2 regions of the Pseudomonas sp. NPDC087803 genome follow, and region 2 is predicted to be linked to the other one. Evidence: riboswitches for the same ligand, from Rfam matches in the RefSeq annotation. Region 2 holds a riboswitch; the other holds the start of a gene.

Region 1 (7,603 bases), on a different contig from region 2:
CAGATGAAACAGCCGCACCACGGGGTCCCAAAGGCGCAGGGACGCGCTCGGCATCAGCCCTTGATCTCGGTTTTCACCGCTTTGCCGCTGACCGGGTCGTGGTAGATCTCGACCTTGCGCTTGTCCTTGTCGAAGCCGTAGATCTCGTAGCAGTTGCCGTCGGTGACCTTGAATTTGCTGATCTCGTAGCCCTGAGCCTTGAGTTGTTCCTGAAAGGCTTTCTGGTCTTGCCATTGCGAGCGTTCGGCGGTGGTGCATTGCGGGCCGGCGACGGCCAGCGGGCTGGCAACGATGAGGGACAACAGCAGAAGTTTGCGCATGGAAACACTCTCGCTCGATGAGGAAGGCCTCACTGTGCAAAAGCAACCTTAGCCGAAGCTTAGTTGGCAACGAGTCGTTACATCTTTCCCGTCGGGTCAACTGCCACAGTCGGCTGCACAGCGGCATGATGCCGCCGGTCAACCGCCGTCTTTGCACAAGAGAATCCGTTATGCGCCTATTGCTGGTCGAAGATGATCGCGCCCTCGGTCAAGGCATTCGCGTTGCCCTCGGCAGCGAAGGCTACACCCTCGACTGGTTGCAGGATGGGGTCAGCGCCCTGCACGCCCTGCGCAGTGAGAGCTTCGACTTGCTACTGCTCGACCTCGGCCTGCCCCGGCTCGACGGCCTGGCGCTGCTGCAACGCTTGCGCGGCGAGCAACAGGATTTGCCGGTGCTGATCCTCACCGCCCGCGACGGCACGGCGGAACGCATCGCCGGGCTGGATGCCGGCGCCGACGACTACCTGATCAAACCGTTCGATGTCGATGAATTGAAAGCGCGTATTCGCGCGTTGCTGCGCCGCAGTCAGGGCCGCGCGCAACCGGTGCTCGAGCATGCAGGAGTGTGCCTGGACCCGGTCACGCAACAGGTCAGCTGGCACGGCACCGACGTGGTGGTGACGCCGATGGAATATCAATTGCTGCACCAGTTGATGGCCCGCCCCGGCAAAGTCGTCACCCGCGAACGCTTGTCGCGAGCGCTGTATGGCTGGCAGGACCGGGTCGAGAGCAACACCCTCGAAGTGCTGATCCACAACCTGCGCAAAAAACTTTCGAGCGAGTTGATCCGCACCGTGCGCGGGGTCGGCTATGTGGTGGAGCTCAAGCCATGATTTCCATACGTGCGCGGATTCTGGTGCCGGTGCTGATTCTGGTATTGATCGGCGACCTGCTGATCAGTTGGCTGGTGCTGCGCGACAGTCACCATGAAATCGAAGAAGTCTACGATGCCCAACTGGCGCAAAGCGCGCGCCTGCTGCAAGGCGTACTGGCCCAGCGCACGCCCGGCGACAACGACTGGAACCGGCTCTATCAGGCCTTCGATGAAGCCATGAGCCGGGTCGGCGACGGTGAGGCTGCGCACCCTTACGAAACCCGTCTGACCTTTCAAGTGTGGCGCAGCGACGGGCAGTTGCTGGTGCGCTCGGCCGAAGCGCCGGAGCTTGCCGCGCCGCCCACCACCCTCGGCTCCCACGATCTGATGGAGAATGGCCGCGACTGGTGCGCGTTTCTGCTCAAGGATCCGCAACAGGGGCTGCTGATCTGGGTCGGCGAGCGTGACGACATCCGCCAGGATCTGATCGAACGCATCGTCGGCCACACGTTATGGCCGAGCCTGATCGGCGTACCGCTGCTGGCCGCGTTGATCTGGCTGACCATCGGCTGGGGCCTGCAACCGTTGCGCGCCATGGCGCAGAGCATTCGCGGACGTGACACCGAAACCCTGAAGCCGCTGCACCTCAGCCCCCTGCCGCATGATCTGGAGCCGATGCAGACCGCGCTCAATCGCCTGTTACAGCAGATCGACAATCTGCTGGCGCGTGAGCGGCGCTTCATTGCCGACGCCGCCCATGAGCTGCGCACGCCGCTGGCGATCCTGCGCATCCACGCGCAAAACGCGCAACTGGCGGCGACCCCGCAACAACGCGAAGAAGCCTTGGAATATCTGGTCAGTGCGGTGGATCGGGCGACGCGCATCGCCAGTCAGTTGCTGATCATGGCGCGCATCGAACCGCAGCTGGCCAATCCTCAAACCCGCAGCGTGGAATTGACCGAACTGGTGCGCGAAGAGCTCGCCGAACTGGCACCGCTGGCCATGGAAAAAGACGTTGAACTGATCCTCGACAGCGACCACCACTGCCCGGTCGACACCGACCCGGTGGCCCTCGCCATCGCCCTGCAGAACCTGGTGACCAACGCCCTGAATTTCGCCCCGCCGGGCAGCGAGGTGCGGGTTCAGGTGCAACCGCAGGCGGGCGGCGCGGTGTACATCAGCGTCGAAGACGCCGGCCCGGGTATCAACGAGGAGGAATACGCGCGGCTGTTCGAGCGTTTCTACAGCCACGGCCACGGTAACGGCGCGGGACTGGGGCTGGCGATCGTGCAGATGATCGTCAGCAAGATCGGCAGCACGTTGCAGCTGTACAACCGGCCGCAGGGCGGGTTGTGTGCGCAGTTGCGGATCAACGAGGCACCGTGACCCGGACAGCCTTTGCGTGAAAGACATTGTAATGAGGTGATTTAGCGAAGCGTTGCGCCGCCCCCGCTGGAATGCGCAGCAGTCCAGCTCGTCAAAGAGGGGCCGCTTCGCGCCCCATCGGGGATAAATCCCCTCGCCACAGTGATCTCCCAGAACCCAATGCAAATCTGGGCAGTAAGGATCCCTGAGCCAATCGATGCTTTTGACAAAATTTTCATGTTCGCCCAAATAAGATCCGCAGCCTCGTTGGGGAGTAGCCTGTTTCCGAGTCCCTCGGAAGCGTTCGTATCAACATTCTCGGCAACCTGCCGTGGTACGAACACCTTTTGGTTGGTGAGACCGACGACACATCCATGCCTAAAGTCGGGCGTGTGGTTGTGTCGTTGACTCATAGCCCGACTGGAAGTGTGCCCCGTGAATCCTGTTTCCCTCATATTCCTCGCCCTGGCCATGTCCACGGACGCGTTCGCCGCGGCCATCGGCAAAGGCTCCAGCCTGCACAAACCACGTCTGACCGAAGCGCTGCGCACCGGCCTGATCTTCGGCGTGATCGAAGCCATCACCCCGATCATCGGCTGGCTGATCGGCCAGGCCGCCACCCGCTGGGTCGCCGAATGGGACCACTGGATCGCCTTCAGCCTGCTGCTGATCCTCGGTCTGCACATGATCTACAACGGCCTGAAACACGAAGACGAGGAAGAAGAAAAACCCGGTCAGCATTCGTTCCTGATTCTCGCGGTCACCGCGTTCGCCACCAGCATTGACGCCCTCGCAGTCGGCGTCGGTCTGGCGTTTGTCGATGTGAATATCTGGGTGGCGGCAGCGGCCATCGGCGTGGCAACCATGACCATGGTGACCATCGGCGTGATGCTTGGCCGGGTGCTCGGCGCAGTGGTCGGCAAGCGTGCGGAAATCGTCGGCGGTGTGGTGTTGATGATCGTCGGCGCGACCATTCTGTACGAGCACTTGTCTGCCTGATTCAGCCCCGGATCAGCGCCGCCAGTGTCATCGCGTTGCCCAACGCGGCGCCACTGGCGGTGTTGTCGAAGATGCACCAGGTCGCGGCAGCTTCTGCTGCCGCGACTTTCATCTTCTCTGCCAGCGCTTGCAGATAACCGTCATCGTAGGCGCTGTGGTAGATACGTGGCGAACCGTGCAATCGCCAATAACGCACCCCCAACCAGCCCTGCGCTGAGTGGTCGCTACTGATCCGCGACGGATCGACCATGACCTGAGCAATCCGATACGCGCGCAGCATCGTCGCTGCCGCTGCCCAGGATTCATGCCGAGGTTCAACCACCACGTCTCCGTCGAAGCGTTGGCGCAACGCCACGAAAAACGCCTCTGCGCTTGCCGGCGCAAAGGCCAGCGAAGGCGGCAGTTGCACCAGCAAGCATCCCAGCCGATCAGCCAGTCCCTCGCATTGCTCGAGAAATTCGTCCAACGCTTGATCACAGTTTTGCAGACGCAATTGATGGGTGATCTGCTTTGGCACCTTCACCGAAAAACGAAAATCCGGCGGCACCGAATCCGCCCAGCGCGCATAAGTCTGACGCCGATGCGGACGATAGAACGAGCTGTTGATTTCCACACAGTCGAACCGCGCCGCATATCGCTGCAGATGCGTGCCCTCGGCCGGAAACTGCGGCCAATACTCACGTCCCAGACTCCAGCCTGCGCAACCGATGAACATCAAAAAAGCACCTTCGCCGCTTCACGCATGAAAATCTCTACGGTCTTCGGGCCGATTCCGTCGAACGCCATCAGGCGCAGTTCGAATTCAGTCCGATCGGCGCTGGCCTTGACGATGTTGCCGACCTTGCCGGCATATTCATCATTAAGCCGCGCCGCCAGCGCCAGCAAACGCGTGGCCGTGGTTTCGTCGTAACGCACGTAATGCGCTTCGCCTAGCATGCCGACCAGTTGTCGATGCGTGCAGTTCGCGAGCTTGCGCGGCGTGTCGCGCTGATGCCGCTCGGCAATCACTCGATAGGCCTCGGCGGCAATGTCGGCCTGAATGCGTTTGCCCATCAGAAAACTGGCGAGCAGCCATTTGAACAACCCCTCCTCGCTTACCGGATCGAGGCTGATGTGCAGGTCGTGGGCGCTGATGGTTTTGCTCATCGGTTTATCCCTCACTGCCCTCTGTAGGAGCTGCCGCAGGCTGCGATCTTTTGATCTTGTTTTTAAAAAATCAAAGTCAAAAGATCGCAGCCTGCGGCAGCTCCTACATGAAGTTATTTTTTGCCGGGGAGGACGCTGGCCAGCACCTGCTTGGCGGCTTGCACGATCACGCCCGCTTCGTCGGGGTCGCCCTTGAGCAGGGTCGTGGCGAATTTCTTCGCCTGTTCGAGCTTGATGTGCGGCGGCAATGGCGGCACGTTGGGGTCGGTTTTGAACTCGATCAGCACCGGCACTTCCGAGGCCAGCGCTTGTTCCCAGGCGGCGGCTACGTCTTCTTCGCGGTCGACGAAAATCCCTTTCAGGCCAATGGAAATGGCGAACAAGTGATACGGCACATCGGGGATGCTTTGCGACGCTTCGAACTTCGGATCGCCCTCCATCACCCGCTGCTCCCAGGTGACCTGATTCAAGTCCTCGTTGTTGAACACCGCACAGATCCATTTCGGGCTGTCCCACTGGCGCCAGTATTTGGCGACGGTGATCAGCTCGGCCATGTTGTTCATCTGCATCGCGCCATCCCCCACCAGCGCAATCACCGCCCGCTCCGGATGGGCAAACTTGGCGGCGATCGCATACGGCACGGCAGCGCCCATCGAGGCCAGCCCGCCAGATAGCGAACACTGCATGCCACGACGAATCTTCAGGTCGCGAGCGTACCAGTTGGCGCACGAACCCGAGTCGCTGGTGATGATCGCCTGATCCGGCAGGCGCGGTGACAGCTCGTACACCACCCGCTGCGGATTGATCGGATCGGCCTTGGACATGGCGCGTTTTTCCAGGGTCTTTTCCCAGGTGCTGCGCCAGCCTTCGATTTTCTTGCGCCACTTGTGCGAGGTTTTCTGTTCAAGCAACGGCAGCAGTGCCGCGAGGGTTTCGGCGGAGTCGCCGACCAGATTGACCTCCATCGGATAACGCAGGCTGAGCATGTCCGGTTGCAGGTCGATCTGCACGCCCCGCGCCTGACCTTCCTTGGGCAGAAATTCGGCATACGGGAAACCCGAACCGATCATCAGCAAGGTGTCGCATTCGTTCATCATCTTGTAGCTCGGCTCGGTGCCGAGCAGACCGATGCTGCCAGTGACCCACGGCAAATCGTCCGGCAGTGCAGCCTTGCCGAGTAACGCCTTGGCGACCCCGGCACCGAGTTTTTCCGCGATGGCAATCACTTCATCCGTCGCCTGCAACGCGCCAGCACCCACCAGAATCGCGACTTTTTCGCCACTGTTCAAAACGTCTGCGGCGCGCTGCAGATCCGCTTCATAGGGCAGCACTTTCGGCTTGGTATAACCGACGCCAGAGTGCGCGGTGCCGTGCGCCCGCGCCGGTGGCTCGTACTCGAGATCCTGCAAATCATTGGGCAGGATGATCGCCGTCACCCGCCGCTCGCCAACCGCCGTGCGCACGGCACGGTCGAGCAAATGCCGCACTTGCGACGGCGCCGACGCCTGCTGCACAAACGCCCCGGCCACATCCTTGAACATCGAAACCAGGTCCAGCTCCTGCTGGTAATGACTGCCGAGCGCCGTCCGCGCCTGCTGGCCGACAATCGCCAGCACCGGCTGGTGATCCATGCGGGCGTCATACAACCCGGTGATCAGGTGCGAAGCGCCCGGCCCCGAAGTGGCGATGCACACGCCCAACTCGCCCGTGAACTTGGCGTGGGCCGACGCCATGAACGCGGCCATTTCTTCGTGTCGGGCCTGAACGAATTCGATCTTGCCATTGGCTCGGGCGAGCGCGCCGAACACGCCATTGATGCCGTCTCCCGGATAACCAAAAATCCGCGTGACGCCCCATTGGCTAAGCCGCTCAACCAGAAAATCTCCCACTGTCGTCGTCATCTCGTTCCTCGCCTGTCACCGATGCATGAAGCCGTCCCGGCAGATCAGCCGCCGGGCGGTACAAGGGTCTGGACAGCCGGGACGCGCGCGAAGTTTCGATTGTTTTTACTCGCCGGCATTGCCGAACCGCCCCTGTAGGAGCTGCCGCAGGCTGCGATCTTTTGATCTTCAAAAACAACATCAAAAGATCGCAGCCTTCGGCAGCTCCTACACGGGGACCATTAGCGATGCGGATGCACCGTCAGCGCCACCAGTTTGATCACGATCGGCCGCACCACGAGGATGCAAAGGAAAGCCACCGGCATTGCCAGCTTGTAGGCGTGCAACGCATTACTCAGGTAGTCGTTATCAATCCCGGAATTGGCCGCAGTGATCACCAGCGACATCAGGAACGCCATGATCGTCGCCATGTACAACGCAAACACGTAGGGCGTCGCACGCGGTGACAGCTTGCGCCGGCTGAGATACAAGGCATCGGTAGTGGTTCTTTGATTCATATGGCTTTTCCATCCATTGACAGGGAGTCGGCACCTTAGCAAAGCGCCCTGCCCTCAACTAGACGGCCCGCCACAGGTACTTTATAAAGCACAACTTACGAATCAAACCCACGCGGCGGGACACCGATGAATCTGTTGGCGGCGATTGCCAGTTTTATCAAAGTGGTCGAAGCCGGCTCCATCGTCGGTGCCGCCAAGACACTGGGCGTCAGTGCGGCGGCGGTCAGCCAGACCCTCAATCGCCTCGAAACGCACCTCGGCGTTCGCTTGTTGCAGCGCACCACCCGCCGCATGGCCCTCACCGAAAATGGTGCGCTGTATTACGAGAAGGTCAGACGCATCGCGGCCGATCTGGAGTCGGCGCAAAGTGCGATTGTCAACGATGAAAGCGAACTGCAAGGTCGCTTGAGCATCGCCTCCACCAGCGCATTCGGCCGCCACGTATTGGCGCCGTTACTCGCCAGTTTTGCCGCGCTGCATCCACGCCTGCTGGTCGAGCTGTCGACCACCAACGGCAAGATCAATCACATTAAGGACGGCATCGACCTGAGCCTGCGGATC
Region 2 (7,603 bases):
GCGCTGTTGCACCATGTCTTGGGTGCGGGCACCGGAAAACAGCGCGTACAGCACCAGCGCGGCGACCACGCTGAGGACGATGGCGCCGGCCAGGGCGGCGACGGAAAACTGGATCGACTTGAACTTCATGGGAGCTCCGCACGCAAGAGGACGTCTGCGCTGTTGTATCGGCAGCAGGCATTGCGCCATGAGTGGCGGGCGGCACATTGGGCGGGCGATGTCGCAAATGGATCAGTGTGCGACGCAGTGGCAGCGGGTCTGCCGGTGCTGTGAATTTTTTACGACAGCAGTGGTGGGAAACTTCCGAAAGACGCTGCAACACGTCTGTTGTATCTGGCGCCGATACAATTCACCCCCTACGATACGCGGCAGGTTTTCAGGGAGCTTTTGAATGAACAAGACATTGGTTGTAAGTGCACTGAGCGCAGCGCTGTTGCTGGCCGGTTGTCAGTCGGTCAACACCACCAGCGGCGGAGCCGTAGGTGTGGAGCGCAAGCAGTACATGTTCAGCATGCTGTCCTCGCAAGAGGTCGACCAGATGTATGCGCAGTCCTATCAGAAGACCGTCGGCGAGGCGTCGAGCAAAGGCGTGCTGGACAAGACCAGTCCGGAGGCCAAGCGGGTTCAGGCGATTGCCAATCGGCTGATCGCCCAGGCGCCGAACTTCCGTCCGGACGCCGCGCAGTGGCAATGGGAAGTCAATCTGATCAAGAGCGATGAACTCAACGCCAACTGCGGCCCTGGCGGCAAGATCATTTTCTACACCGGGCTGATCGACAGCCTGAAGCTGACCGACGATGAAATCGCCGCGGTCATGGGCCATGAAATCGCCCACGCCCTGCGCGAGCACGGTCGTGAAGCGATGTCCAAAGCCTATGGCGTCGAAATGGCCAAGCAGGGCGCCGGCGCGTTGTTCGGTCTGGGTCAGGACAGCCTGGCGTTGGCCGACACCGTGGCCAACTACGGCATGACCTTGCCCAACAGCCGCGCCAACGAAAACGAAGCCGACCTGATCGGACTCGAACTGGCCGCCCGCGCCGGCTACAACCCGAACGCGGCGATCACCCTGTGGGACAAGATGAGCAAGGCCTCGGAAGGCGCACCGCCGGAATTCATGAGCACCCACCCGGCCTCATCGAGCCGGATCGCCTCGCTGCAGGCAGCGATTCCGAAAGTCATGCCGCTGTACGAGAAAGCCCCGAAATCCTGATGGTTTTGCCGCGAGGCTGATGGCCCCTTCGCGAGCAGGCTCGCTCCCACCTTTGGAATGCATTCCACTGTGGGAGCGAGCCTGCTCGCGAAGAACGATAACTCGGTCTACCGACTTACGGGATTAAATCCAGCCACTGCTCTGCATCGCCTTGTACACCGCAACGATCGCCAGAATGAAGAACGCCGAAGCGGCCAGGCGACGGATCAAGGTCAGCGGCAATTTCTCCGCAGCAAAGTTACCCGCCAATACCACCGGCACGTTGGCAATCAGCATGCCCGCCGTGGTGCCGATGATCACCAGCCACAGCTCCGGATATTGCGCCGCCAGCATCACGGTGGCGATCTGCGTCTTGTCACCGATTTCCGCCAGGAAGAACGCGATCAGCGTGGTCAGGAAGGGGCCGAACTTGCGTGCGGTGCTGGCTTCATCGTCGTCCATCTTGTCCGGGACCAGCGTCCACAGCGCAGTGGCGGTGAAGCTCGCGGCGAGAATCCAGTGCAGAACAGAATCGGAGAAGAAGCTGCCGAACCAGGCGCCTACCGCACCGGCTGCCGCGTGGTTGGCCAGGGTCGCGGCGACGATACCGGCAATGATTGGCCAGGGTTTGCGAAAGCGGGCGGCGAGAATCAGCGCGAGCAGTTGCGTCTTGTCGCCGATTTCGGCCAAGGCAACGATTGCGGTGGGAACGAGTAACGAGTCCAGCATCAGGATTTTCCTAAGGGGCGGGTCGACACGGCTATGACACGTACAGCCTTCCCGCCCCGGGTAAGGTGTGCGTGTCATAGGTCTTGTCAAACCCTGCGATCCGTCTGGTGCGGACGCTTGGGTCGCATACGCCATGATCTGAGGATCAAGTATGTTGACGTATGCCGGACGAGCTTGGCGCTCGTGGGAGACTACTCCCCTAGGACGGAGCGGATTCTGCCTTCGCAAAACCGATAGAGCAAGAACAAATTTTCAGCCGCGCTTGGCTCGGTAAATCCGGAAACCATTGCCTTCAGCCTTGATCGCACACACACCCAGATGCTCTTCGATCAGTGGCTGATACTTCAGGAAGCTGTTCGCGACCAGCCGTAGTTCGCCGCCGTTTTTCAGATGTTTGGCCGCTTTTCGCAGCAAGTTCTCGGTGGCGAAATAATCGGTGTGCACCCCGACATGGAACGGCGGATTGCTCAGGATCGCGTTCAAACCCATCGGTGCAGCGTCGATACCGTCGCCGGTCAGCACTTCGGCTTCCAGACCGTTGGCCGCCAAGGTCAGGCGACTGCTGGCGGCGGCGAAGGCATCGACGTCGAGCAACGTCACCTGATTGTGCGGATAACGCCGCTTGACCGCGGCGCCCAACACCCCGGCGCCGCAACCGAAATCCAGCAGATGACCGCTCGGCAATTTGTCCAGATGCTCCAGCAGCAGGGCGCTGCCGCGGTCCAGGCGACCATGGCTGAACACGCCCGGCAGACTGATGACTTTCAACGGGCCTTCGGCCAGCGGCAGCTCATAAGTCTGCGCCAGGCTTTCCAGCGATTTGGCTTCAGGTGCATTGGCCACGGTGACTTGCCACAGTTGGCAGTGACGGGCGCTGTCGAGCTTGCGCGGCTTGCCGAACGGGTTGAGCTGCTTGGACGCACCTTCGATACCGCTGCGTTTTTCCCCGACCAGAAACACCTCGCGCCCGGGCAGACGTGCGGCCACCGCGTTGAGGATGTAATCGGTCAGGTCCTTGGACTTGGGCAAAAACACCACGGCGCTGTCGAACTCGCGCTCCGGCACGTTCACGCCGAAATGGCTGCGACCTTCGAAGCGCGCATCAAGGGCGGCTTGATCGCCGGCATGCCAGCACCAGCCGAACGCATTCGGCAAGCGCCCCAGCAGATCGTCGGCAGGCAAACCGGCCAACAACAGCGAACCCTGGAATAACTCGGCCTGACGAAGCAGTACTTCACTGCGCGGATCCATAACTGCTCCTTGGAAAAAAAGTGCCGCAGTTTATCAACTGACGACCCGCAGCGCTGTACCGCTGAAGAACGCCTGGGCGTTTTCGGTCAATTGGCCAACGATACGCTGCCGCGCTTCGCGACTGCCCCAGGCGTTGTGCGGGGTGACGATCAGCCGTGGAATATCGGCGGCGAGCAACGGATTGCCGTTGACCGGTGGTTCGACACTGAGCACATCGGTGGCCGCGCCGCCGAGGTGACCGTTGCGCAGGGCATCGGCCAAGGCTTGCTCGTCGATCAAACCACCGCGAGCGGTGTTGACCACAAACGCGCCGGGTTTCATCGACGCCAGCTCGCGGGCGCCGATGAAGTGCCGGGTGTGTTCGTTGAGCGGGCAGTGCAGGGTCAGGGCGTCGATCTGCGGCAGCAATTCGTTCAGCGGCAGTCGGTCCGGGCGCGCCGGGCGGCCGGGAATCTGCCCGAGCAACACACGCATGCCAAACGCTTCGGCCAGCCGTGCGACTGCGCCGCCGAGTTCACCGTGACCGAGCAGGCCGAGGGTTTTACCTTGCAGTTCGACAATCGGGTAGTCGAGCAGGCAGAACTGTCTGGCCTGCTGCCAGCGACCCTCGCCGACCGCTTTTTGATAATCGGCCAGGCGGGTGGCGAGGTTGAGCAGCAACATGATCGTGTGCTGCGCCACCGACGGCGTGCCGTAACCCTGACAGTTGCACACGGTGATGCCATGGGCGCGGGCCGCGTCCAGATCGACGTTGTTGGTGCCGGTGGCGGTAATCAGGATCAGTTGCAGATCGGGGTTGGCGGCCATCGCGGCAGCGTCGATGCGGATCTTGTTGGTGATCGCCACGCTGGCCCCGTGCAGGCGCTCGCTGACCTGTTCGGGCGCAGTCTGGGCGAACAGTTGCAGGTCGCTGAAGCAGGCGCGCAACGGGCTGAGGTCAAGATCGCCAAGATCCAGTGACGGGTGATCGAGGAATACGGCGCGGCGCGGGTTCGTCATCAACTGTACCTTTTGTGCTTGGAACGGAAGGCGTAATCTGCCGAGCCTACCAGATGAAACAAATCGTTACGTACAGCGCCCGCAATACCCTGTGGCGAGGGAGCTTGCTCCCGCTGGGCTGCGAAGCAGACCCAAACCCATTCACCGTACTGTGTCAGGCACACCGGTGTTTCAGGTTTTACGACTGCTGCGCAGCCGAGCGGGAGCAAGCTCCCTCGCCACAGGGTTTGAGCCAGTTGATGAATTGTTTTTACTCATTAAAGAGGAGCCCCCATGTACTGGACCGAGTTCTTGACCGTTGCACTGATCCATCTGTTGGCCGTGGCCAGCCCCGGCCCGGACTTTGCCGTGGTGGTGCGCGAGAGCGTGACCCATGGTCGGCGCGCCGGCACCTGGACCGCGCTGGGGGTGGGCACGGCGATTTTCCTGCATGTGGGTTATTCGTTGCTCGGCATCGGCCTGATCGTGTCGCAGTCGATCGTGCTGTTCAACGCCTTGAAATGGGCCGCCGCGGCGTACCTGCTGTACATCGGCTTCAAGGCCTTGCGCGCGCAGCCGGCGAAAACTGTCACTGATGACTTGCACAAGGAAGCCGGCGTGCGTACCGCTCGCGGCGCCTTCACTTCGGGCTTCGTCACCAACGGCCTGAACCCGAAAGCCACGCTGTTCTTCCTGTCGCTGTTCACCGTGGTGATCAACCCGCACACGCCGCTGGCGGTGCAGGCCGGTTACGGCGTCTATCTGGCCGTAGCGACGGCCGTCTGGTTCTGCCTGGTGGCGATGCTGTTCAGCCAGCAGCGCGTGCGCGCCGGTTTCGCCCGCATGGGCCACTGGTTCGACCGCACCATGGGCGCGGTGCTGATCGCGATCGGCGTGAAACTCGCGTTCACCGAGATGCATTGATCTCAGAACCGCGACTTAAACCTGTGGGAGCGAGCCTGCTCGCGAAGGCGTTGGGTCAATCGACATTATTGGTGGCTGAAAGACCGCTTTCGCGAGCAGGCTCGCTCCCACGGGTCCTACACAAGCTCGCTGATTTTGCTCAGATTATTTAGGTATTCACGGGGATTGTCCCCGAGCAAACGGCGAAACATCGCGCTGAACGCCCGCGCGCTGCCGTAGCCCAAGTCCCGTGCCACGCTTTGCACGCTGTCCCCGGCGAGCAGGCGCGGCAGGGCTTCCATCAGGCGCAGTTGCTGGCGCCAGGCCTTGAAACTCATCTTCAGTTGTCGCTGGAACAGCCGCGCCAGGGTGCGCGAGCTGGCGCCGACCTGCTGCGCCCAGTCGTCCAGGGTGTTGGGGTGATCGGGGGTGTGCAGCAAGGCCAGGCAGATGTTTTGCAGGCGCCGGTCAGTGGGCATCGGAATGTGCAGCGGCAGGTTTTCCAGGCCGGCCAATTCTTCCAGCATCAACTGCTGGATCAACGGATTGTCCGCATGCGGTGGACCCTGCACGGCGCGCAGGATCAACTCGCGCAACAGCGGCGTCACCGCCAGCACGCAGCACTGTTGCAGGCTGGCCGGTGACAGTTCGGGAGCGATGAACAGCGAGCGCATCTGCACATCGCCGGACATGAAAATCTCGTGTGCGACCTGCGGCGGAATCCACACCGCGCGGCTCGGCGGAATCACCCAGGCGCCAAGATCGGTGACCACACGCATGATCCCTCTGACGGCATACAGCAACTGTGCCTCGCGGTGCAGGTGCAGCGGCTGGTGAGCGCCGTCCAGATAATCCCGGGGATAGGCACTCACCGGGCCGTGTTCGAAATGGCTGATCAACATGTCGGGTTTGATGACCTGAATGGCAGATATGCGCTTTTTCGCCAACTTAGCATAGGCCGCTCATAACAATCCGCCCACAACACACACAAGCGTGCTGCCATGAATCAATCCCGAAACGTCATACGCTACGTCAACGCTGCCCATGTGATCGATCACATGTTCATGTTGATTTTTCCCGCCGCCGTGCTCGGCATGACCCAGGCCTTTGGTCTCGACTACGCCGCGCTGATCGGTCTGTCACTGGGCGGCTTCATTGCCTTCGGTGCCTGTTCGCTGCCGGCCGGCTGGCTGGGTGATCACTGGAGTCGGCGGCAGATGATGCTGGTGTTTTTCTTCGGCATCGGCGCCTCGGCAATCTTCACCGGGTTGAGCAGCAGCCCGACGATGCTGGTGATCGGGCTGACCCTGATCGGCATTTTTGCGGCGATCTACCACCCGGTGGGTACCGCGATGCTGGTGGCCTACGCGCAGAACCGTGGCCGGGAAATCGGCATCAACGGCATGTGGGGCAACCTCGGCGTGGCGTTTTCGGCGCTGATCACCGGGTTGCTGGTGGCGCAATTCGGCTGGCGCTCGGCCTTTGTGTTACCGGGTGTGGTAGCGATTGTGCTGGGTATCGGTTTTGCGCTGCAGGTGCGTGAAGAGCCGATCCCGCAGCGTCCGCACACCGTGCTGAAAGGCGCTGGCGGTCAGAAGATCTCGATGCTCATGGTGTTCGGTGTGCTGGCGCTGGCGACGGCCACCGGCGGTGTAGTGTTCAACGCCACCACCATGACCTATCCGAAGCTGTTTCAGGAGCGCTTGCATGACCTGTTCGCCTCGCCGCAAACCCTTGGCGTGGTGGTCAGCCTGGCGTATGCCTTCGGCGCGGTGGCGCAGTTGAGCATCGGGCAGGTTCTGCATCGGGTCAGTCTGAAATGGCCGTTTCTGGTGCTCACGCTGTTTCAGGCACCGCTGTTATACGGCATGGCCCATGTCGATGGCTGGGCGGTGATCGTGCTTGGAGCGGCGTTCATGTTCGTGGTGTTCGGCCAGGTGACGGTGAACGACTCGATGGTCGCCAATTTCGTTGCACCGCAGTGGCAATCCCGGGTGTTTGCCCTGCGTTACTGCCTGTCGTTCGGCGCCAGTGCAACGGCGATTCCGCTGATTTCCTACGTCGAGCCGCGCCATGGTTTCGTCGGGCTTTACCTGATTCTGGCGGGTTTTGGCGCGTTGACCTTCCTCGCTGCCGTAGCTTTCCCACGCACACCTTCCGAAGCGGCTGTAGGACAAGCCGCCTGAGTAGGGCTGAATACCGGCAAATGCTGGCTCAAAGCTAGCATTTGTACGGCTGTGCAAATCATTCCTTCGGCTGATTTGACTGGGGTATAACGGCTCTAGAGTAATGCTCTCTACGCCAACACCGTGCAGCCAGAAAAGGGATTCATATGTTGCAGACTCGCGTCATTCCCCCGGCCGATGGGGCCTACCAGTATCCATTGCTGATCAAACGGCTGCTGATGTCCGGCGCCCGTTACGAGAAAACCCGCGAGATCATCTACCGAGACCAGTTGCGCTACAGCTATCCGACCCTGATCGAACGGGTTGCGCGGCTGGCCAACGTGCTCACGGCGGCGGGTGTGAAGGCGGGTGACACCGTGGCGGTGAT

Evidence for each region. Region 2 has a riboswitch for manganese ahead of ACIOUG_RS17310 (TMEM165/GDT1 family protein). Riboswitches for the same ligand answer to the same signal wherever they lie in the genome.
Region 1: another riboswitch for manganese. It lies ahead of mntP (manganese efflux pump MntP); the one in region 2 lies ahead of ACIOUG_RS17310 (TMEM165/GDT1 family protein).

The regions. Positions count from the first base shown of each region.
Region 1 is NZ_JBIUVO010000001.1:563,474-571,076, forward strand. Features, by position in the region: gene ACIOUG_RS02325 (cytochrome b/b6 domain-containing protein) at 1-54, opposite strand, end outside; gene ACIOUG_RS02330 (PepSY domain-containing protein) at 54-320, opposite strand; gene ACIOUG_RS02335 (response regulator) at 491-1,153, shown strand; gene ACIOUG_RS02340 (ATP-binding protein) at 1,150-2,520, shown strand; yybP-ykoY riboswitch at 2,757-2,929, shown strand; gene mntP (manganese efflux pump MntP) at 2,935-3,498, shown strand; gene ACIOUG_RS02350 (DUF72 domain-containing protein) at 3,500-4,213, opposite strand; gene ACIOUG_RS02355 (DNA methylase) at 4,213-4,644, opposite strand; gene ACIOUG_RS02360 (thiamine pyrophosphate-requiring protein) at 4,758-6,545, opposite strand; gene ACIOUG_RS02365 (DUF2798 domain-containing protein) at 6,767-7,042, opposite strand; gene ACIOUG_RS02370 (LysR family transcriptional regulator) at 7,169-7,603, shown strand, end outside.
Region 2 is NZ_JBIUVO010000035.1:8,762-16,364, reverse strand. Features, by position in the region: gene ACIOUG_RS17315 (M48 family metallopeptidase) at 392-1,210, shown strand; gene ACIOUG_RS17310 (TMEM165/GDT1 family protein) at 1,334-1,918, opposite strand; yybP-ykoY riboswitch at 2,008-2,130, opposite strand; gene ACIOUG_RS17305 (class I SAM-dependent methyltransferase) at 2,171-3,169, opposite strand; gene ACIOUG_RS17300 (2-hydroxyacid dehydrogenase) at 3,203-4,168, opposite strand; gene ACIOUG_RS17295 (LysE family translocator) at 4,442-5,071, shown strand; gene ACIOUG_RS17290 (AraC family transcriptional regulator) at 5,188-5,952, opposite strand; gene ACIOUG_RS17285 (MFS transporter) at 6,052-7,236, shown strand; gene ACIOUG_RS17280 (fatty acid--CoA ligase) at 7,383-7,603, shown strand, end outside.